4 regions of the Flammeovirga yaeyamensis genome follow, and region 4 is predicted to be linked to each of the others. Evidence: riboswitches for the same ligand, from Rfam matches in the RefSeq annotation. Region 4 holds a riboswitch; each other region holds the start of a gene.
What was found. Region 4 has a riboswitch for S-adenosylmethionine ahead of KMW28_RS16000 (hypothetical protein). Riboswitches for the same ligand answer to the same signal wherever they lie in the genome.
Positions count from the first base shown of each region.

Region 1: linked by a shared signal. The riboswitch ahead of KMW28_RS25875 (hypothetical protein) and the one ahead of KMW28_RS16000 (hypothetical protein) in region 4 are both predicted to bind S-adenosylmethionine.
Region 2: linked by a shared signal. The riboswitch ahead of metH (methionine synthase) and the one ahead of KMW28_RS16000 (hypothetical protein) in region 4 are both predicted to bind S-adenosylmethionine.
Region 3: linked by a shared signal. The riboswitch ahead of metX (homoserine O-acetyltransferase MetX) and the one ahead of KMW28_RS16000 (hypothetical protein) in region 4 are both predicted to bind S-adenosylmethionine.

Region 1 is NZ_CP076133.1:1,528,835-1,532,193, forward strand. It holds gene KMW28_RS25870 (lipopolysaccharide biosynthesis protein) at 1-1,072, shown strand, start outside; SAM-I-IV-variant riboswitch at 1,110-1,202, shown strand; gene KMW28_RS25875 (hypothetical protein) at 1,261-1,515, shown strand; gene KMW28_RS25880 (hypothetical protein) at 1,536-1,703, shown strand; gene KMW28_RS25885 (hypothetical protein) at 1,719-2,153, opposite strand; gene KMW28_RS25890 (hypothetical protein) at 2,200-2,631, opposite strand; gene KMW28_RS25895 (hypothetical protein) at 2,694-3,125, opposite strand.
Region 2 is NZ_CP076132.1:3,163,271-3,166,629, forward strand. It holds gene metH (methionine synthase) at 1-1,645, opposite strand, end outside; SAM riboswitch class I at 1,746-1,854, opposite strand; gene KMW28_RS12500 (SusC/RagA family TonB-linked outer membrane protein) at 2,414-3,359, shown strand, end outside.
Region 3 is NZ_CP076132.1:1,998,921-2,002,279, reverse strand. It holds gene KMW28_RS07820 (TonB-dependent receptor) at 1-1,396, shown strand, start outside; SAM riboswitch class I at 1,520-1,626, shown strand; gene metX (homoserine O-acetyltransferase MetX) at 1,750-2,790, shown strand; gene KMW28_RS07810 (hypothetical protein) at 2,868-3,050, shown strand; gene KMW28_RS07805 (CheR family methyltransferase) at 3,158-3,359, shown strand, end outside.
Region 4 is NZ_CP076132.1:4,052,968-4,056,326, reverse strand. It holds gene metK (methionine adenosyltransferase) at 1-1,267, opposite strand, end outside; gene KMW28_RS16000 (hypothetical protein) at 1,290-1,871, opposite strand; SAM riboswitch class I at 2,044-2,153, opposite strand; gene KMW28_RS15995 (outer membrane beta-barrel protein) at 2,462-3,359, shown strand, end outside.

The DNA.
Region 1 (3,359 bases), on a different replicon from region 4:
ATACGCTCTATTACTTATAGAATCTTTAATTGGAGCGGTAATTTTTGCGATTGGGTATTATGATTTCTTCCCTGAAGTCTCCGCATTATTGTTATTTTATCCTTTGTATTCCATTAGTAATAATTGTTTAAAATGGATTGAAAATATTCATAAAAGTCGTGGTGAATTATATAAAGCAGTAATGATTAATTTCACTACTCTTTTAATGCTTTTCACTGCTTTCTTCTATTTCAGTAATTACCCTGTAGAATTAAGTAATTTAATTATCTATTTGAGTGGCCTTTATTTTGTTAGTTTTCTTATTGGTTTAAGTTCAATTCCAACCTTCAAAATAGTTATAAGTAAATTTAATAAGAAAACGTTCAAACACATTATGCATTATGCCAAACAGGGCACGTTAAAAGCGATATTTGGTACACTTGCTTCTAGGATGACTTTATTTATATCAGCTGGTATTCTGTCTTTGGAAGTAACAGCACTTTTGGGTGTTGCTCAACGATATTTGGTCTTAATTTTATCACTTAGTAATGCGATTCAGCTCATATTTTACCCCAAAATTGTATTACTATTTGAGCAAGGGAACTTGAGGCATTTTAAACTTGAATTTATAAAAACGATCAAAAGAGTATATACTTTGATTGTTCCTATCTCTATTGCTTTTCTAATAGTCATTAAACCACTTTTAAGTATTCTTCATGGAGAAGGTTATGGAGAGTCTTTCCATTTATTAGTTATTTTGATAATGTCAGCGCAGTTTTCACCATTAGGAGCTTTCTTCGGAAGTTATACTAATGCGATTGGTAAACCTCAATATTCAACCAATGTTGTGGTAATTAATAGCTGTATTTTAATTTTTAGTTCTTACTTCTTTGTCAAATTCTTTGGCGAATTAGGAACAGTACTTCCATTATTAGTTACAGAAATAATAGGATTCTTTATTATCTACAATTATTACCAGAAATACGAAAGGATCAATATTATATTATTGATGTTAAGGACACCAAAGCTATATATGATCTATTTTAGAAGAGCAAAACAACTCTATCACCTTAAATTCAAAAAAACTTCTTAGAAAAATTTGAATTATACATTTTTTGTCTTTTACTTTGTATCATCATCAAGAATCCTTAGATGGATGCCAACCGAGTAAATACCACGGTGGCAAAATAGATGAGGTCGGAACGACAAAAACATTCCCCCCTATTCTTATTAAATTCTTGATGTCATTGTAAAATTTTGTTTCACTCTAAATTTACATTTATGACATTATTCAATGAAAATGAACTTGTTGACGCCACCCTTTTAGGGCAGCTATCTGATGATGAACTGATACAACAGTTTAATCTTGAAGTCGGTAACTTTCAGTGGAATAGTTCTCGAGGTATTTTTTTAAATGCCTTGCACACAGAATTCCATAATAGAGACTTTAAAGGTTTATCCACTGTATTTAAAAGTGGTAAACTATCTCTTAAAAAGCCTATCCATTTATTAAATGGAGAATTGAATTTTATTTAGTATTTCAAAATTATATCAACATGAATTTACAAGAAGACATTTATATCTATTTCGTGGATCATTTTTCATCATTAAATGATCAATCATTATTGGAATTAATTAGGACTACATCAACTAAAGAGGTATCTCATCATAACAAAAAGATGTTAGATGCCTTAAATGATGTAAGGAATGCTAGATCAATCTGATTAACAGGTGTCACCCTATATGAATTGGGTGACACTTTTATTTTTTATATATCGGATAACCTCCTCCCTATTTGTCATTACTTTTTGTTTGGTATCTGATCCAATAATAAGGTTAATACCATATAATAATAACTTAGTGACAGGGTTATTAATAATCACTATATAAGAAGCTACAAGATATGAATAGTTGTCCAAAATTACTTTAACTTTATTAGCAAAACTCATACGGAGATCTGTTAGCATCATTTTTACTTTAGAAACATCATATATAAAAGTTGTAGGTTTTTGAATGTTTTCTAAAATGATATGAACTACTTTAAAAAAATGTTCTACATCTTTTTTATTCAATGTTTCTTTCCTGAATGTAATTATTACATGATCATCAAATGGATATTCTATTTTAAATGTTTCGTCACTTAATTTGTTGCAAAGGTAATCTAGAGGGTACATTCAATTTTTTGTTTGGGTAGTAAATAGATAATGAATTTAATTTTAATCAAGAAACATTTGATATTGATTTGATTACTTCACTATCTAATTCTGCAAAGCTTCTTGCCATATCAATATCATCGTAAACGTATTGTCTTATTTCTCTTTTAAATATCTTATTCATTGTATTTAATATCACTTTCATAAGCTTATTAGGTGCTACAATAAAATAAGCTCTCAATAAGTTCTGATATCTTTTATCATGTTCATTAAGTAAACGTCCATACTCTGCTCTGGCAGAGGAACTAATCCATTTGATATTACTTGAATCATCAATAACTACAAAAGGTGTATCAAACTTATCAAAAACTTTTTCTTTTAGTGCTTTAAATTCAATAATATCTTGATGAGTTGGGTTTTCAGATAAACATGTCATTGTCACAATTGGAAAGTCAGTAACATCTATTACTGCGGCATTACATGTGTAAATTTTATTCATAATAGTTAGGTTTCTTGTAAAATATTAGTAGTTGGGTTGTGATGTGTAATGGTAAGGTTATTTTAAGATACTTTCTGATAATCGATCATAAATTTTAATTCTGATTTTGCTTTTTTGTATGCTTCATCATAGCTAGAACAAATCACTTGTCTAAATCTTGGCTTAGCTACAAGGTTAATACCTTTCAACATGATATTCACTACAATATTCGGAACGACAACATATGCTGTTTTGAATAGGTGAAGGTATTTATCATCACTTTCTTTAAGATTCTTGCCGTACTCTATTCTTGCTTCAGAATCCATCCACTTTATTTTGGACACATCACTGATTACAATAAAGGGCTCATTGAAATCTTTGAAGACTTTATTTTTTAAATTTTTGTATTCAATTACATCTTCAAGATTGGGTTGTTCTTTATGACAAACAATTTTTACCAGAGGAAATTCTGAGATATCAAATGTTGCCACTGAACATTTATAAATTAATTGCATAAGTAATAAATTAGTACAATAAAAAAACATTACTTAATCATCTTTAGTTCAAAAAAGTGAATTTTTCTACAAAAAATTACAATGTTAGAAATTGCCTATAATATGAAATTGATAAGGCATTATTATCAGTAATCGTGAAAAAGACTAACACACCTCTCCCAAAAAATATCTTATGGTATTAATTTTTTTATCTAATAAAATTTGAACAAAAAAAAAGATCAGTCTTTGACTGAT
Region 2 (3,359 bases), 890 kb from region 4:
TACCTGTGGCAACTGCCAAGATATTCGGATCAAAAATGATGTCTTGAGGTGCGAAACCCACTTTATTAACAAGAATATCATACGATCTCGAACAGATTTCTTTTCTTCTCTCGAAGTTATCTGCCTGACCATCTTCATCAAATGCCATGACAACTGCTGCAGCACCATATTTTTTGATGGTTGTTGCTTTATAAATAAAGTCCTCTTCTCCTTCTTTCAAAGAGATCGAGTTGACAATACCTTTACCTTGCAATGTTTTCAGACCTGCTTCAATAATTTCCCATTTTGATGAATCCACCATAATTGGAAGCTTGGCAATATCTGGTTCAGATGCGATTAGATTTAAGAAACGTGTCATACATTCCTTAGAATCCAACATCCCTTCATCCATATTGACATCAATTACCTGAGCACCACCTTCTACTTGGTGTCTTGCAATTTCGATGGCTGCTTCAAAATCACCGTTTTCAATCAAACGACGGAATTTGGCAGAACCTGTTACGTTGGCCCTCTCACCCACGTTAACAAAAATGCTATCCGGCTTGATCGTTACAGGTTCTAAACCACTTAATCTTTGGTAAGGTGCTTGAGTTGGAATTTCTCTCACCTTCGCTTTGCTGAATGTCTCTGCAATTCCATTAATATGGTCAGGTGTTGTACCGCAACATCCACCAATAATATTCACTAATCCATCAAAAGATTCTAAGATTTTACTCATCTCTTCTGATGTCTGATCGTACTCACCAAATTCGTTAGGAAGACCCGCATTTGGATAGGCTGAAACGTTGGTATCAGCAACACGAGATAATTCTTGAATGTATGGACGGAGTAAATCTGCGCCTAATGCACAGTTCAATCCTACACTAAATAGATCTGCATGTCTGATAGAGTTCCAGAATGCTTCGACTACTTGTCCAGAAAGCGTTCTACCCGATGCATCTGTAATCGTACCAGAAACCATCAATGGTAAACGTTCTCCTTTATATAAATTAGGGAATTCAGCCTCTCTCCCTTTTGGAGCTGCAGAAACTACATTTCCTTCTTCAACATCAGTAAAATATTTATCAGCAGCAAATAGAGCTGCTTTACAGTTTAGCGTATCAAATACTGTCTCGATTAAGATCGTATCCGCTCCACCTTCTGCTAGACCTTGTACCTGTAAATAGTAAGCTTCAACAAGATCATCAAAAGTAACCGCTCTATAACCTGGATCGTTTACATCAGGAGAAATAGATGCCGTTCTGTTCGTTGGTCCTACTGCTCCCGCTACAAAACGAGGTTTGTGAGGTTCCAATTCAGTGTATTCAGCTGCTGCTTCTTTTGCCAACTTTGCAGAGGCATAGTTCAACTCATACACATCTGGCTCCATTTGATAATCGGCCATAGCGATAGTCGTACCACTAAATGTATTCGTCTCAACGATATCAGCTCCTGCTTTGAAATATTGTTTGTGAATATCACGAATAATATCCGGCTGAGTGATAGAAAGCATATCATTGTTCCCTTTCACATCACATGGGTGATCTTTAAATCGTTCACCTCTGTAATCCTCTTCACCTAATTTATGCTTTTGAATCATGGTACCCATCGCACCATCTAATATGAGCACACGCTCTTTTGCTAACTCTCTGAGTTTTTTCGACATCTGATATTTTAAAAGTTACGTTTCACATCCTCTCCCTTTGAAGAGTTAAAAACGTGCTTAAAAGTTACTGTTGAGACTTCCATTCCCGATTGAATGCTATAGCTCATCTTTCTCGGACACCTCCGAGGCGGGATTTGGCACCTGAAGCTGGGCGCAACGGTTGCCATGACATCTACGAGCCCGATCTCTTATGTCATTCGTGATAAGCACAGTGCAAATTAAATACAAAATGAAGAAAAGACCATATTTTATTGAATGAAATCGCCTTTTCGTCATCAATTTTAATACGAATACTTAATTTTTTTCAATTTTTTTAAATGTTCAATTTATCCAATAAACATAAGAGTATTTGATACACTTTATAAATTTAGAAATGGGTTGCGCAATCTGTTTCGAAACCTTTCGTACAGAAAAATAAAATCACGTTATCCGTAAATGACAACCGATTGCGCAACATGTATCGCAACATTCCGAAACTTTAAAAAACAGAAATCCAAAAATAGTACAACAATAGTCCACTTTTAGACAAAAGAACTGACTTACAACAATTTGTAATTCTATAGATTAAGACTTAGAATTGTAAAAGACAAAAACATAGCTATCTACTGCGCAAAACTTGAAATGAATTATAATTTACTGCTATTACGTATTGTCTAAAAGTTATCTAGCTAGAAATTCTCTATTACAGTCATGTTTGATGAAATGACAAACATGCCCATTTTTTTTGCACATGTCCGTTACATGTCCATTTAAAACTACATTTAACTAATGAAAAAATTATTACGTTTCTTCAGTCTAATGCTATTGATGACCATAGCATTCACGTCCACATTGTATGCTCAAGAAAGAAAACTAACCGGGACAATTCTCGATGAAAACAAAACTCCTTTACCTGGTGTAAACGTGATTGTCACAGGAACATCAAAAGGTACAACTACTGATTTTGAAGGAAGCTTTTCTATTCTTGTTTCAGAATCAGCCAAAACGCTATCATTTAGTTATATCGGATTTTTTGAACAAGTAGTTGAAATCGGAAATAAAACTAAATTCTCTATCATTCTAAAAGAAGATGCTAAACAACTTTCGGAAGTAGTTGTAGTCGGTTATGGTCAGATGGAGAAAAAAGATGTGACAGGCGCCATGTCTTCTGTTAAGGCAGAAGATTTTAACCAAGGTGTGATGTCCTCTCCTGATCAATTGATTCAAGGTAAAATTGCTGGTGTTCAGATGACTCCATCTTCTGGGGAGCCAGGTGCAGGTGTCAACATTCGTGTTCGTGGTGGTACATCATTAACTGCATCCAATGAGCCTTTATACGTTATTGATGGCTTTCCAATTGATAATACTGCATCAGACCCAGGTACTTCTGGTGTATATTCAAATTCTGCTAGAAAAAATCCATTGGCCACTATCAACCCTGCCGATATTGAGTCATTTGATATCTTAAAAGATGCTTCTGCAACAGCTATTTATGGAGCGAGAGGAGCAAATGGTGTCATCATCATTACCACTAAGAAAGGTAAAGAAGGTACTGCTAAAGTAAATTATGATGCTTACTTTGGTGTATCGACTATTTCTAAAAAATTAGGCATTTTAACTGCTGACGAATACCGTTCAGCTACTGCTGCAGAAGGAACTACTCCACTAGATTTAGGAGCAAATACGGATTGGCAAGAAGTGATGACACAGCAAGCAGTGACTCAAAATCATAATT
Region 3 (3,359 bases), 2.1 Mb from region 4:
TTATACTTTAAATAATTTACCTGAACAAAATCAGTGGAATTATACTATCGGGGCGAAATACGAACATTTTAGAGACAACTCAACATTTACTTTTGTAGCTTCTCGAAATATGTTAACCAACAATCAGTTCAAACATCCTGGCAACGATAGAAATCAAGCAAAAATTTACGATTACAACTCAACCGAAGCAGAAAATAAATTTAGATTAGAGGGTGTAACGTTCACAAATAATGGATTCACATTCTCATACGGTGTGAATTATGAATACGCTACATATACCAATAAAACTTTCCAGACTTTATATGATTATGATGACGATCAGTTAAAGACCATTACTTTTGATAGTAATCTTCCTTTAAATAAATGGGGAGCGTTTGGTACAGTTTCAAAGAAATTAGCAAGTGATAAAGTCACATTATCATTAGGAGCAAGAGTAGACGCGAATGATTACTCAGATACTATGGGTAATTTATTAGATCAGTTCTCTCCTAGATTTTCAGCTTCATATCAGTTCACTCCAAGATGGAGTTTAAACTTCAATACAGGTATCTATTATCAGTTACCGACTTATACCACGCTTGGATATAAAGAAGATGGCAAATTTGTCAACAAAGAAAATGACTTAACCTATATCCGAAACAAACAATTAGTGGGTGGTTTAGAATATAAAATCCCTGAAAAGAACTTGAAATTCACTGTTGAGGGATTCCAAAAATTATACGATCAATATCCATACTCAATTAATAACCAAATCTCTTTGGCCAATTTAGGTGCTGATTTTGGTGTAATTGGTTCTGAAGCAGTAACAAGTACTTCTTTGGGTAGATCAAGAGGTGTTGAATTCTTGGCTCAGCAAAAATTCTATAAAGGATTCTATGGTATCTTAGCTTATACATATGTACAATCAGAGTTTACCAATGCAGATCCAAATGTATATGCACCTTCTTCTTGGGATAGTAGAAACATTGTATCTTTAACTGGTGGTAAAAAACTAAAAAGAAACTGGGAAATCGGAGCTAGATGGTTATACTCTGGAGGTACTCCTTATACTCCATACGATGTTGACGCATCTATGGACAGACAAGTCTGGGATGCAGAGCGTAGAGGAGTTAGAGATTACTCACAGATCAATACGTTACGTTTAGATGCACAACATCAATTAGATGTTAGAGTTGACAAACATTACTATTTCAATAAGTGGAGTATCAATTTCTTCTTGGATATCCAAAACATTTATAATTATAAGTCGAAAGGTCAGCCAATATTGACTACAGAAATTGATCAAATGGGTAATCCTGTAGTAGATCCTAACGACCCAAGCAAATACGTTCCGAAGTTTATTGAAACAACGAACGGTTTATTACAACCTTCAATCGGAATCATTGTAGAATTATAATATTTCAAAAAAAACAATCATTTTCCCTTACTTCTCGTAAATAAAGAGGTAAGGGTTTGTTTTTTTCTAAATTCTACATTTATTTTGAAATCGCATACCATTTACATCTTCTAAAGACGTAAGTGTTTATAAAGAAGAGGCAAGAGACTAGGCTCAAAGACCCTCTAGCAACCATCATAAATAATGAAAAGGTGCTACATCCTAGCCTAAATTTTTAGGAACTATAAGCAAATATCGGAACGTGATGAAGATGCCTTCTGTACTACTTATCCAATCTTTGTATCCTTGATTTAGGCTTTATTTGAAGTCTTTTTTTGTGTCTCATTTATTTCATTCGTAATCAAGAGCAATAAATGCAACAGCATTATTATACATACAAAGAAAAATTTGATCTAGAATTTGGGGAAAGTTTAGAAGGGTTCACTCTTTCATATTACACCTACGGTCAGTTAAACCAAGACAAAAGCAATGTCATTTGGGTATGTCATGCCCTTACTGGTAATGCCGATGTTTTTGACTGGTGGAATGGACTTTTTGGAGAAGACGCTATCTTCAACCCCAAGGATCACTTTATTATATGTGTAAATGTTTTAGGATCATGTTATGGTTCGACAGGACCTACATCCATAAACCCTAAAACCAATGAGCCTTTTTATGGTTCATTTCCAAATATTTCGATTAGAGACATTGTCAATTCTTTAAATATTCTAAGAGATCACTTAGGCATTAAATCAATTAATACCTTGATCGGAGGATCTTTAGGCGGACAACAAGCTTTAGAATGGGCAGTGATGCATCCCAAAATGATGGAAAACCTTATTATATGTGCAACAAACTCTAAACATTCTGCTTGGGGAATAGCATTTAATGAAGCACAAAGAATGTCCATTGAAGCTGACCCTACTTGGGGAGATAAAAGTAATGACGCCGGAGTGAATGGTCTAAAGGCTGCCAGAGCTATTGCTATGTTATCTTACAGAAACTACAGCACTTACGAAGAAACTCAATCTGAAAAGGACGTTAATAAAGTTGATAATTACAGAGCATCTACTTATCAACAATATCAGGGAGATAAATTAACTAAAAGATTTAATGCATATTCTTATTGGACTTTATCTAAAACTATGGACAGTCATCATTTAGGAAGAAACCGCAAATCTTTAGAAGAGGCGCTTCAAAGTATTCAAGCATACACACAGGTAATTGGCATTACTAGTGATGTCTTATTCCCTGTATCTGAGCAACGTTTTATTACGCAACATATCCCGAATGTTACCTATGAAGAAATCACTTCTCTTTATGGTCACGATGGATTTTTGGTGGAGACTTATAAAATTGCTGCTGCAATCAGAGCTTTTTTCAAACAAAAAAATAAAAAAAGAGTAGTCTTATAATTTTAGGCACACATTTTGATTTTGTATTGGCGTATATCCGTTTGGATAATGTATGTCTATAATGAACATCAAATAACATGAAAAATATTACTAAAAGACTCTTATCCGCAAGTGCATTATTATTGTTAGGAGTTTTCGCTTTTTCTTGCTCTAACAAATATGGCAATGCATCATCTTCTTATTTCAAAAAAGAAAGAAAGAAATATGAAGTAATGGATCAACATGCAGACTGTCCTCAATTGGTAAAATCAAGAAGATAATTTCTTCAAAAAATCATATTTCAATCCTTTTTTCGTAACTTCATGAAAAAAGGATTTTTATTATTTCTACCAATTATAGATTTTTTAATCTTCTACTACCAATTATTATGCAACGTGAGATTGAAATTGCAGAGCTGCGAAGGCTTACCCAATATTTAGACGATAATTTTGATTATGATTTCAAAAATTACGCAATGTCTTCGTTTACTAGAAGAGTTCGCCGAGTTGTTGAGTTGTATAAGTTTTCATCCGTAGATGCATTAATTAAAAGGTTTAAAGATAAACCTGAGTTTTTTCAAGAATTTGTTT
Region 4 (3,359 bases):
ATTTAATCTTATCGACATAATCTAGTTTCTCCCATGTAAAGAATTCTACTTCTTTTTTCTCGATTGTAGTAGTCGTTACTTTCTTACCGTCTTTTTCTTCGATATTTCTGATTTCCAACTCAACTTCTTTAGTATATGGTTCTTGTCCCATATGACCGTAAGCAGCCGTTGGAGAGAAAATAGGGTTAGTAAGACCTAAACGATCAACAATTGCCTTAGGACGCATATCGAAAAGCTCGTTAACGATATTTGAAATTTCAGCATCTGTTTTGTCTACTTTTGAAGTACCGTAAGTTTGTACGTTCAATGATACTGGTGTAGAAACACCAATAGCATAAGCCACTTGTACTAAAGCTTCGTCAGCTACACCTGCAGCTACTAAGTTTTTAGCAATGTGTCTTGCAGCATAAGCAGCAGAACGGTCTACTTTAGATGGATCTTTTCCTGAGAATGCACCACCACCGTGAGCACCTTTACCACCGTAAGTATCTACAATAATTTTACGACCAGTCAAGCCAGCATCACCGTGAGGTCCACCGATAACGAATTTACCTGTTGGGTTGATGTGGAAGATAGTATCTGCATCGATCAAAGCATTTGGAATAACAGCAGGAATAACGTGTTTTTTCACATCTTCTGCAATTTGAGCCAATGCATCATCGTCTGATTTATTAGGGAACTCATCGTGCTGAGTAGAAACAACGATAGTGTGTACTCTTTTAGGAGTATTGTCCTCGTTATATTCAATGGTTACCTGAGCCTTAGCATCTGGTCTTAAATAACCGATTAATTCAGGCTGAGTTTTACGGATTTCAGCTAATCTTTTTACTAGACCATGAGAGAAAGCAAGTGCCATTGGCATATAGCTTGGCGTCTCTTTAGTAGCGTAACCAAACATCATACCTTGGTCACCAGCACCTTGATCTTTATCAACACCTTCACCCACGTTTACACCTTGAGCAATATCTGGAGATTGGCTATGTAATGCTACTTGAACACCACAAGAGTGAGCTGCGAAGTAATAATCTTCTTTATTGTACCCGATTTTGTCGATAGTCTCACGAACAACATCTGGAATTTCAACATATGCTTTTGTCGTAATTTCTCCAGCAATTACAGCTAAACCTGTAGTAACCATAGTTTCACAAGCCACACGTGAAGTAGGGTCTTGTGCCAACATAGCATCTAAAATTGAATCCGATATTTGATCGGCAATTTTATCTGGATGCCCTTCAGATACAGATTCGGATGTGAATAAATAGGTCATATTTCTATTATTTATGATAATCTCATTTAAATTTTACATTCCATTGAGTGATATACTCTGCTTTTTCAATGCTTGGAATTTTTCCTTCAAATACCAATTCTGATGTTCCCATTCGTTCGATCTCATAAGATTTTACAGTTTTGATATTTCTGTTCAGATTCCAATGGAAATTGTAAGAAGCAGAATCCACTTGTTGCAACATCAATTTCTTTGATTCTTCAGAATTTGGTAGTTGCGATGTGATGATATTCATCCAATTTACATTCTGAACCCATTCAGCTTTTTTTCTCTTCATTTTGATGAAAACCTCCTCCTTCTTAGAGAGGTTAATTTTCGAGAGAGCGGAATTGAATGCATGAATATCAACAAATGCAAAACGAATACCTAACCTCCAATGGGTAGAGTCTAATAAAGTCTTACAATTGTACACACCGGGAAGTGTATTTAATTCTCGGCTTAGCAATTGTAGAGGTTTTTCGTATTTTTTTGGTTCAAAAATGCGTTGATCGTTTTTGTCTTTATATGCAGAAATAATATTGAAGATATCTTTACTCTGAGAAAAATCAAAAGTAAAGGAATAATCACCTTTTCCGCTTTCTGTCACTTCTAACTTTTCTTGTAGCTCAAAGCATCCTGTTAAAAATAACAGTAGACAAAAAGAAATAATATGCTGTTTTAAACTTCTAAAAAACACTCAGCCCAAATTTTGGTTCATCCGTGAACTTATCAGTATAGACAGTATTGCAATGCAATGAATATGAAATTTTATGGAGTTAAACTCATCTTTTCACGAACACCTTCGTGGTGGGAGTTGGCACCTTGCTTTGAGGAGCGCAGGTTGCCAAGACTTCATAGGGCCCAATCCCTCTGCCTTTCTTGATAAGATTGCAATTGCAAATATAGAAATGTAATAAAGTAGTACAAAAGTCTTTGAAGTTTTTTTATCAAATAAGTCTATAACAAATTGAATTTATAAAAAGAGGAACTACAGATTTCGTTCAGAATTGTAAAAATGAAATCTGATTTTTCTATAAACAAATACAAGTGTTTGGGGTTTTTATCAAAAAAGTAGGTATTGGAATGTGAAGAAAATCAGTGATTTAAGAATAAAAGATCATCAACTCTATATCTCTTCAGATTTCAAACAGATTTGCCTACTACTTTTGAAGCAGATTTAATATTTACTGTAAACTCATGTTTAAAAGAACTTCTCAATTATTCACATTTTTGACTTTCATTTTCCTTTCAACGGTTTTCGCTAACAACAACCCTATTAAGAAAGGAGTCATTATCGGTTCTGTATCCGAGGACGGAACAAATGTACCGGTAGAATATGCTACTGTAAGTGTATTTACTAAAGATACGCACACCCTTGTAGGTGGAACCGTAACTACCGAAGGAGGTAAGTTTGTCGTAAAGAACTTGTCTGAGGGGACGTATATGGTAGAAGTAACTTTTATCGGATTCCAAAAAAGCATTCTAGAAAATGTAGTGATCGATAAATCGAATTACTCTAAAGATATCGGTAATGTAGTACTCACTACAGATGCTGAAGTACTTGAAGCTGTGGAAGTTGTTGGAACCCAAAATACGGTGACCTATGACATTGATAAAAAGGTAGTCAATGTAGGCTCACAATTTTCGGCTTTGTCAGGTACTGCGGTGGATGTACTACAAAATGTACCTTCTATTAATGTGGACGGAGATGGTAATGTGAGTTTAAGGGGTAGTTCTGGTTTTACCGTACTTATTGATGGTCGCCCATCTGTATTGGATGCATCAGAAGCTTTACAACAAATTCCAGCCTCAACTATCGAAAATATTGAATTAATAACTAACCCATCTGCTAAATACGACCCTGATGGAACAGCAGGCATTATCAATATCATTACTAAGAAAAATAAATTAGAAGGCGTAAGTGGCGTAGCCAACGTAAATGTTGGTCGTTATGGCCGATTAGGTGGAGATTTCCTGTTAAACTTTAGAAAGAAAAAATGGAGCTACTATGTAGGTGCCAATTACAATAAAAGACCTGGTCCGGGTACCCTAAAATCGGAACGTATTACTCAATCTGGAGATACAACTTCTTACA